Regions from separate parts of the Ruegeria sp. HKCCD6647-2 genome, predicted to be linked through region 3. Evidence: riboswitches for the same ligand, from Rfam matches in the RefSeq annotation. Region 3 holds a riboswitch; each other region holds the start of a gene.
The links. A riboswitch is a leader RNA that binds a small molecule or an ion and turns the genes downstream of it on or off. The one in region 3 is predicted to bind cobalamin.
Positions count from the first base shown of each region.

Region 1 (3,192 bases), on a different contig from region 3:
TGTGCACCACTTGCGCCACTGCCAATACACTTGCGGCGGAAGATCCGAGCCGAAGCCAAGCGCCTTGCCGGGCAGATAGCCCAGCATATGCACGGCCAACGGCGCGTGGCCATACCAGAACAACCCGGCCAGCCCGCGATAGGGCCACGGGTGATCTGACAACGTGACCAAGCCCGAGCAAACGCAGATCATTCGGTCGATCATCTCGATATCCGGCTGCAAAGGACCGAGCATTCCACCGACCGAGTGGCCGATTGTCCAGTGTTGCGCGTTCGGAAACCGTCGTCGCATCTCGGCCCGGGCCGCGGGCATATCGACCAGTGCCCAATCTGCCATTGTGACTGTCGATTCCTTCAATCGGCCCGAAAGGGAATGGCCGAAATCCCGATAATCATATGTCAGACAGGCCATACCCCGTTCGGCTGCAAGCCACTGCGCGAAATGCCGATAATAATCCCTTGGCACCCCGGTCGCGCTGTTCAGCACAACAACGGTTTGCGGGTCGGAATGCGGTAAATACAAACGCCCCGACAGCATGGCCGGCCCCGAAGGGAACCGAATATCTTCGGCAATCACCGTATACCGAGCGTCCAACATCTGTTCTCCAGCCCTAACTGAACCGATCAGTTCACTCGCTCAATCGGCCCTATCCACCCCTCCGAGTCAAGGCCGGATTAAGGTGACCAAACGTCCACTTACCGCGCTGAAAAAGTCTCGCGAACCATTGAATGGCCAATCTGCTTGACTCGGCCACACTGCAACCGCTAGCGATGCGGTGATGGTTCCCGCGCCCTCTCACGATGGCCGGGATGAAAAGGGAACGCGGTGCGGTCCACCCCGGTTGATCCGGTTGGGACCAAGTCCGCGACTGCCCCCGCAACTGTAAGCGGAGAGCGATGCCGAAACACCACTGACCGAAAGGTTGGGAAGGTCGGCAAAGCAGCGACCCGCAAGTCAGGAGACCTGCCATCAGAACTTGAAACCGAAACTCGGGCGGGGTGTCCGGGCGGGATTTGGTCGCAGTTTGCAGCCTTTCCCGATCTCTCACCCTTCGTCCCACGCGCGGAGGGCGCAGCATGATCTGGAAGACCGAGACACATCAATTCACAGCTACCATTTGCCAGCGCACCGGCAAAACCTGCCCCGCGCTCGCCCGCATGGCGCGCGCCATGGTTCAAGCCGTTGCAGCAGCAGGGCATTCGACCACGAATGAGTTCGAAATCGAAGGCAGTTCGGACCTGACACACTGCCCGCAAGGATGTTCCGCCCGCTTTCGCGCGCGACCTGACCAGGTGAGAATTTATTGCGGCGCGGATCCCGAAACCAGTTCTGACAGGTTGGATGATTACGCCGAGCTGATGTTTGGAACAGAGCTGACGTCCCTGCCCTCTCAGGCGATCAGCAACCCGCCCTGCGCATTACTGGAAGCGGTAGCACTGGCGCCCAGCCATCCGGTGCAGGCGGAAGCCTTCGCAACGGCCTGACCTATTGCGAATAAGGTGCGCGGGCGGCTCCCACGGCCCAGCGCATCTGCCCGTCAGTTTCGACGGCACAGGGGCGAATTGCGCGTAGTCGGGACAGCGCCGCCTGGGGCGCTTCACCGTTTTCCACCATCAATCGCAGAACCACCATTCCGGATCGACCACACCCGCCACGACAATGCACCAGGACCCGACCTCCGTGCGACAAAGTCCTCAGCACGGTCTTGCTAACTACCGGCCATCGCTCGACTATTTCGGCTGGTGGTGATCCGAAATCCTCGATGGGCAGATGAACCCACCGGACCCCATTGCTTTTGACGTCCTGGCCAAAACTTCCAGCTCCTCCTTGCGTCAACTCGGCCGCAGAGGTCATAGAGATTACGATGTCCGGCGCCCAGTTTCTGAGCGTGTCCAGATCGGCGGCGTAGTCTCCACCGCGCCCCGGAAGGGGTGACAATGCCAACGTGCCGCCGCCAAGCGGCAAGTCGTAGATTTCAAACTGAGCCATCGGGTTTCCAATTTCACCTTGCCGGCAGGTTCTATCCCGACCCGGCGACTTTCAAAACAAATTTCGTTCCGCCCTGCGGTGGACGCGGAGGTCGGGGCGCTCTACGCTGCGGCGTAACTCGAATCCGCCAGAGCAGACATGACCGACACGCCCAGCCCCGCCTATCAGGTTCTCGCCCGCAAGTATCGCCCGGAAACCTTTGCAGACCTGGTTGGCCAGGATGCCATGGTGCGCACGCTCAAAAACGCGTTCGAGGCGGACCGGATCGCGCAGGCCTTCGTCATGACCGGCATTCGCGGGACCGGTAAGACAACGACCGCCCGCATCATTGCGAAAGGCATGAACTGCATCGGTCCTGACGGAAATGGCGGCCCCACGACCGAACCCTGCGGAAAATGCGAACACTGCGTAGCGATCATGGCAGGCCGCCATGTCGACGTGATGGAGATGGACGCTGCCAGTCGCACCGGTGTCAACGACATCCGCGAGATCATCGACAGCGTCCGCTACCGCGCGGCTTCAGCCCGCTACAAAATCTATATCATCGACGAGGTTCACATGCTGTCGACCAGCGCGTTCAACGCGCTGCTCAAGACGCTGGAAGAACCGCCCGAGCATGTGAAGTTCATCTTCGCCACAACCGAGATTCGCAAGGTTCCGGTGACGGTTCTGTCCCGGTGCCAGCGATTTGATCTGCGCCGGATCGAACCCGAAGACATGATCGGCCTTTTGCGTAAGATCGCGGATTCAGAAGGTGCGCAGATTGCCGAGGACGCGCTGGCCCTGATCACCCGCGCTGCGGAAGGGTCCGCACGCGACGCAACCTCACTGCTGGATCAGGCCATTTCCCATGGAGCAGGAGAAACCAGCGCCGATCAGGTCCGCGCCATGCTGGGGCTTGCCGATCGGGGCCGGGTATTGGACTTGATGGACATGATCCTGCGTGGGGATGCGGCGGGCGCCCTGACCGAGTTGGGCGCTCAATATGCCGAAGGTGCGGATCCGTTGGCCGTTCTGCGCGATCTGGCCGAGATCACCCACTGGGTGTCGGTCGTCAAGATCACACCCGACGCTGCCGAAGACCCGACGGTTTCTCCCGATGAACGCGCGCGTGGCCAGCAGATGGCAGAGGCCCTGCCGATGCGTGTCCTCACGCGGATGTGGCAGATGCTGCTGAAGGCACTGGAAGAAGTCTCCGCCGCG
Region 1 covers NZ_JBWVBD010000002.1:505,992-509,183, forward strand. The annotation lists gene AC2TDJ_RS08480 (alpha/beta hydrolase family protein) at 1-597, opposite strand, end outside; cobalamin riboswitch at 763-985, shown strand; gene AC2TDJ_RS08485 (hypothetical protein) at 1,077-1,484, shown strand; gene AC2TDJ_RS08490 (protein-tyrosine phosphatase family protein) at 1,486-1,989, opposite strand; gene AC2TDJ_RS08495 (DNA polymerase III subunit gamma/tau) at 2,128-3,192, shown strand, end outside.
Region 1: linked by a shared signal. The riboswitch ahead of AC2TDJ_RS08485 (hypothetical protein) and the one ahead of AC2TDJ_RS12835 (DUF1636 family protein) in region 3 are both predicted to bind cobalamin.

Region 2 (3,192 bases), 130 kb from region 3:
CTTGGGCCAGCGTGGGAACGGTCAGCATACACAAAACGGGTAACAATGCCTTCATGACCGCGCCTCCCTTGGATCGGTAGCGTGATTGTTGCCCGAAATTGCGAGGTGGTGCACTCACATTCCTGTGTATCAAAACACGACAGAGGCTTGCTCTGTAGTCGCGAAACCCGCAGAAACGCGTGAACGTTTCCGAACGAGGCCAAGTTGGACAAGATTCGTTTGCTGATCTGTGAAAGCTGTGCGGGCACGCGCGATCGCGATGCTGAACGTCGGGCAGTGCAAGCTGCGTTGACCATTATCGGGCTGGACGACAGGGTCGAGGTCGGAGCTCATGCCTGCTTCAGCGGTTGCGACAGCCCTACCACGCTGGTTTTGCAGGGGCAGGGGATGGCTTCATACGTCTTCACGGGGATTGATGCTGTCGCTGACGCAGAAGACATCGCTGCAACATGTCGGGCGTTTTTGGACAGCCCCTCGGGTTGGATTGAAGACGCCCGGCCATGCGGGCGTCTTCGGATGTGTCTGCGTGCGCGTGTTCCGGCGCTTTAGTTGACCTGAACCGTGACGGCAGTGCTGACCGGTACGTTTTCGACCGTCAGCGGGCTGTGGCTGTTTGCGTTCAGCGAAACTGAAACCTCGACTTCACCCTTCGGCAGGTCGGGAATATGCATCCAGTTGCCATAAAGGCGCGCCAGCTTCTCGCCATTCACATAGACATGGGCGTGACCCTCGCCGTCATTGTCAGCCTTCGATGCGTTTTCCGGCGAGAACCGGAAGTTCTGAGGCATGACGTGCAGGTTCCAGCCGGCCATCGGGTCCTGTGTCAGCGCGATTTCCAAACCGGGTGCATTCGGACCGGATGGCAGGTTTACGGCGGTGGAATGGTCGTGCGCCATCGCCTCGGCATGGGCGCTGCCGTGATGGGAAGGATCGGAATGGTCATGACCGTCGAAAGTGACACCATTGGCTGCGGCCAGCACAAATCCAGCGCCTCCGCCAAAGACCAGACCAATTGCAAACAGAGCAAGTGAGCGGGACATTTCTTATCCTTGAAAAACAATAGCCCGCCGGGGTTTGCCCGGCGGGCGCGTCATGCAGTCGATCAGGCGCTTGCTTCGGCGTGCTTGGCTTCTCTCTGCCAGAAATACCCGGCAAAAGACCCAACCAGTACCCAGGCCACCAAACCGATGCCAAAGGCGCGTGCTGCGAACAGCGCGCCGATTTCGGTTGGAACAGGCCCGGTGAAGACATCCGGTTCCGGTGCGCCGATCACATGCGGGGCCAGCAGCAGCGCGGCAGCAACAACATAGCTGATGAGATTACCGCCAAAGGCGATCAGCCACATGGCAACACCCGCCGCGGCTACCGTTGCGAACCACCAGACCTGCCGGGCATAGACATCAGCCGCGGCAACGCCGGGAACTTCCGGTGCCAGCGTAAAGCCTGGCGCCAGGTGAAAGGCGACAAAGCCCGCAAGCCCCCACAGAACGCCGGTGCGGCCATCGACCGTATGCCCAAGACCTTCGGTCACCGACATCAGCGCAACCAGCACCAGCGCATAGCCGGTATAGGTCAGCATCGTGAAAATCACGCTCAGCGCGTCGCGGGTCAGGTCCGAGAACATGCCCGGCAACTCGGGGTGGGCAGAGACGGCTTCGGCTCCGAAATGAACCAGCTCACCCGATTCATACAGTTCGGCGTGCAACAGAACCGGTTGCACAAACGCAAGCTGCAGCAGAGCGGCAATCAGCCCCGCTGCAGCACCAGCGAACAACGCGCTGGTCAGAATGCGACTGAACATTGTCTCAGTGGCAGGGGAAGCCGGTTGCGTGGCGCACGTCATGCGCTGCGTCATGCAGCGCAGCCGCCTGAACATGGCCGGTCAGGGTGATGATGCCCAGACCCAGTGCAACAGCGAACAGAGCCGAAAGTACACCTGTGCGAGCGACCGATGCCGTTTGAGTTTGTGTCGTCATATTTATCCTCCTGTGCCGCCGCACCCGACGGCCGGTGTTTCAATTTTCGCCTGGCAGGTCTCCTGGCTCGCGGGTCGGTGCCTCTGTTCGCCTTCCCCCCGGAACCGGGAGTGGCTGGTTGAACAGGGGCTCACCGCTTACAGTCGCGGGGGCGGCTTTGGATTTGACCTGCGTGCAGGCCGCACCAAATTCCCTCTTAGCATCCGGATGTCTCCGGCAGGACCAGACAGTTTCATTTAGCCGTGAAGGGCTCGCGCACGCAATGACCAAATGCGACGTTTTCGGTCAGATCCCGCGCTTTTTCAGCAGATAGATATCCATGATCCAACCATGTTCCGCCCGAGCCCGCGCGCGGATTTCAAGAATCTCGTGCGCCACGTCGGCCAACGGGCCCTTGATCAGAATCTCCTCCGCCATGCCCACGTAAGCGCCCCACCAGATGTCGAATTGGGCCATATCGAGGCATTGGAAAGAGCATTCTCCATCCAGCATGACAGCCACTTTCGAAGCAGCGTCCGGCCACCCTCCGTCTCGCAAACGCCGACCTGTTGTCACCACATAGGGCGCGCCAATGTCGTTGATCGGAACGGCATGCGCGGCCGTCAGCGCCTGCAATGCTGTTATGCCGGGAACCACGCGCGTTTTCGGCTGTGGGTCGAGGCGCGAGGCGATCCGAAGCGAACTGTCGTAGAGCGAAGGATCACCCCAGATCAGCAAGGCGACGGTGCGAGCCTCTGGGTGGGCGTCAATCGCGTCACGCCAGCGTTCGGCTATCGCGTCGTGCCATTCATCCACACCGCGAAGGTAACCATCTTCGGCCCGTCGTTTTGGGATGTCGAAATAGGCGGTTCTTGGTGGCTTGTCCGCGACCTGTGCGATGATCTGCTCCCGAATTCCAGCCAGATCCGCCTTGTTTTCACCTTTGCGGGGAATCAGGATCAGATCTGCCTCTCGGATCGCCTGCGCGCCCTGAAACGTGACATGATCGGGATTGCCGGTGCCAATGCCAATGAGGTTCAGTTCAATCATCGTCAAACTCTGCCAACGGGCCGTACAGGATCAGGGCAGGGGCCGTACCGATCTCGGTTTTCAGTTTTTCGGACAATGCGCCGATGGTAGAGCGATGCAGAACCTGATCCGGTGTCGAGACCGACTCCGCCATAAGTGCCGGGGTATCCAGAGGCAGACCGTGCGCATGCAGTGTTTCGACCAGCAG
Region 2 covers NZ_JBWVBD010000004.1:165,923-169,114, reverse strand. The annotation lists gene AC2TDJ_RS12295 (DUF302 domain-containing protein) at 1-55, opposite strand, end outside; gene AC2TDJ_RS12290 (DUF1636 family protein) at 205-549, shown strand; gene AC2TDJ_RS12285 (hypothetical protein) at 546-1,040, opposite strand; gene AC2TDJ_RS12280 (CbtA family protein) at 1,103-1,801, opposite strand; gene AC2TDJ_RS12275 (CbtB domain-containing protein) at 1,806-1,976, opposite strand; cobalamin riboswitch at 2,012-2,218, opposite strand; gene cobF (precorrin-6A synthase (deacetylating)) at 2,262-3,005, opposite strand; gene cobA (uroporphyrinogen-III C-methyltransferase) at 2,998-3,192, opposite strand, start outside.
Region 2: linked by a shared signal. The riboswitch ahead of AC2TDJ_RS12275 (CbtB domain-containing protein) and the one ahead of AC2TDJ_RS12835 (DUF1636 family protein) in region 3 are both predicted to bind cobalamin.

Region 3 (3,192 bases):
CGCGACCCGTAAAACTGGTCTGGTCGCGTGAGGATGACATCACCGGTGGGTACTACCGCCCCGCCGTGGCGCATAAAGTGCGTGTGGGTCTGGACGCAAATGGAAACATCGCCGGCTGGGATCACCGCATCGCCGCCCAGTCGATCATGAAAGGCACCGCGTTCGAAAGCCTGATCGTGCACAACGGCGTGGACCACAGCTCGGTCGAAGGCGTGACCGAGAACCCCTATCAAATCCCGGGGCAGTTCATCGGTCTAAGCGATGTGGCAAAGGCCACATCTGTTCTCTGGTGGCGCTCGGTCGGACATACCCACACGGCCTACGTCATGGAGACCATGATGGACGAAGCCGCCCGTGCCGCAGGTCGCGATCCGGTTGAGTTCCGCCTGGCCCTGCTGGAAGGCAGCGGCAATGATCAGAAGCGATTGGCCGGTGTGCTAAAATTGGCGGCGGAAAAGGGCAACTGGGGCAACGCGCCCGAGGGACGCAACCAGGGCATTGCCGTTCACAAAAGCTTTGGCAGCTACGCGGCCGAAGTCGTGGAAATATCCGGCAACGCCGATGACGGGGTGAAGATCGAGAAGGTAACCTGCGCCATCGACTGCGGACTTGCAGTCAACCCGGACGTGATCAAGGCACAGATGGAAGGTGGCATCGGGTATGGTATCGGTCATGTGATGCGGGACGAAATAACCCTGACGGATGGTGTCGTAGACCAGTCCAACTTTCCCGATTTCGAGCCGTTGAGAATCGGCGATATCGGCGCAATCGAAGTTCATATCGTACCTTCCGCCGAAATGCCCACCGGAGTTGGTGAACCCGGCACCCCGCCGTCCGCTCCGGCACTGGCCAACGCCATCGCCGCGACCGGTCCGCGGGTGACGGAATTGCCAATGATCAGCAGCGGCGTCAGCTTCGTATGACAACTAACCCTGCGCCGGTCGGTTCTTAGATCGGCGCAGGGGTCCAATCGCCTATTTCCAATGTTGCACCAGTACGATTAGCTGCCTGGCGGTTCACAGATTACTTCCCACCCAGCAAATCGTGTTTTCAAAAGTTCCATATTGACGCAACCTGCGTTCTCGGGCACTCAAACGCGTGATGGTTCCCGATGGTCCACCCAAGGGATGAAAAGGGAATACGGTGAGGTCTGCCATTTGGCGCCAATTCCGTGACTGCCCCCGCAACTGTAAGCGGCGAGCGACGCCAAACAGCCACTGGTCCTTGAGACCGGGAAGGATGGCCAAGCATCGACCCGCAAGTCAGGAGACCTGCCATCAGATGTTCAACCAACCCGGGGCGGGGCGTCCTGGAAGGAGGCTTTGATGGCACGTTCGATACGTGTTTACCTGAACGGCACCTTCTGTCCACGCTTGGCAACAAGCGGAGCGGGCAATGCCAGAGACACCTGATCATTTCCTTCTGATATGCTCGACTTGTGGCGGGGAATTGCCAGTTGACGCTATTCGAAACGCGCTGACTGGCAGGCTTCCTGAGGGATTTGCTGTTCGCACCGTTGCTTGCATGGCGGGCTGCGCACAGCCAACGACCGTCGGGTTTCAGGCTGTCGACAAAGCGCAATACCTCTTCGGCAGCATTCAAACGCCGCAAGAGGTGGAAGCGCTGGCCGAGTTTGCACACCAATATCGCGACAGCGTGGATGGGTGGACCAACGCCACGGACCGACCGCGCCCGTTATTTTCAAAAACTCTTTCTCGCTTGCCCCGGATCCGATTGGAGGAGCCCTCATGACGACCTCGACCTTTCTGGCTGCGCGTGATCTCGAATACTATGCGCTCAACGGTGACGTGCTGCTGCAAGGCGCCTCGTTCGAGCTGGACGAGGGTGCGATTCTGGCAATCGCCGGCCCAAATGGGGCAGGAAAGACAACTCTTCTGAACCTGTTGTGCGGAACCGTTGAGATTGGTTTGGGCGATGTTCAGGTCAATGGGCGTAGTCTCAAACATATGCCCGCCAAAGAGCGGGCCCGCATGATCGCCGTTGTCAGCCAGCAGGAGCTTCCGGATGGCAGGTTGTTTTTGCGAGATTACGTCGCCTTGGGCCAGATTCCGATCTGGCCAGATCGTTCAGCAGAGGAGCATGCAGCAGAGCTGTCCAGAATTCTGGACCTGACGGGCCTCGGCGCATTGGCAGACAAACGCATGGCAGTGTTGTCGGGAGGCGAACGTCAAAGAGCTCATATCGCCCGCGCGCTGGCTCAGAATCCGTCCTTGCTGTTTCTGGACGAACCCACCAACCACCTCGATCCCGACGCCAAGGGGCGCATGCTGTCTCTGGTTGCCGAACTGGGCATAACGGTGGTCATGATCGTCCACGATCTGGTGATGATCCCGGAATTTGCCACGCATGTGGCGTTGATGAAATCCGCACGGCTGACCGGTTTTGGACCGGTCGCCGAAGTGCTGACCCCTGAACGGGTTCGCGACACATTCGGCGTCGATTACCTGTGCTTTCACCATGAAGGGCGCGTGATCCCGGCATTGGATATCCGAAAAACCACTGTTTCTACTTAAGAAAAGGAAAACTCTGAAATGAAGAACATCTGGTCTGTGGCGCTGATGACAGCCATGGCTGGCGGCGCTGCCGCGCATGAGGTCACCGTCGACAATTGCGGCGAGCCGCTTGTGTTTGAGTCGCAACCCGAACGCCTGGTCGTGCACGACATGAACATGACCGACATGGCCTTTGCACTGGGTCTGCAGGACAAGATCGTCGGCCTTACCGGCATCACCGGATGGTACAAGACCAGCCCGGAATTCGACACGCTGCGCGGTGACATCCCAGAGCTTGCGCCGAAATACCCAACTGTTGAAAACCTCGTGGCGGTCGAACCCGACCTGTTCTTTGCAGGCTGGTATTACGGCATGAAGCCCGGCGGCGACGTGACCCCGGACACGCTTGAGCCGTTTGGCATCAAGACGATGATCCTGTCCGAAAGCTGCGTGCATCTGGACAAGGACCGCCCCGAAGCCAGTATGAACCTGCTGTTCGATGATGTTTTGCGTCTGGGCAAGGTCATGCATGTCGAAGATAAGGCCGAGGCGTTGGTGAGCGGCTGGAAAGATGAACTCGCCGCGATCGAGGCGCAGACGGCCGATCTTCCCAAGCCGCGTGTCTTCCTGCTGGACGGGCCGGCGGACGCACCCTTTACTGCTGGTAAGTTCGCCATCC
Region 3 covers NZ_JBWVBD010000004.1:291,201-294,392, forward strand. The annotation lists gene AC2TDJ_RS12830 (xanthine dehydrogenase family protein molybdopterin-binding subunit) at 1-923, shown strand, start outside; cobalamin riboswitch at 1,086-1,293, shown strand; gene AC2TDJ_RS12835 (DUF1636 family protein) at 1,396-1,752, shown strand; gene AC2TDJ_RS12840 (ABC transporter ATP-binding protein) at 1,749-2,534, shown strand; gene AC2TDJ_RS12845 (ABC transporter substrate-binding protein) at 2,553-3,192, shown strand, end outside.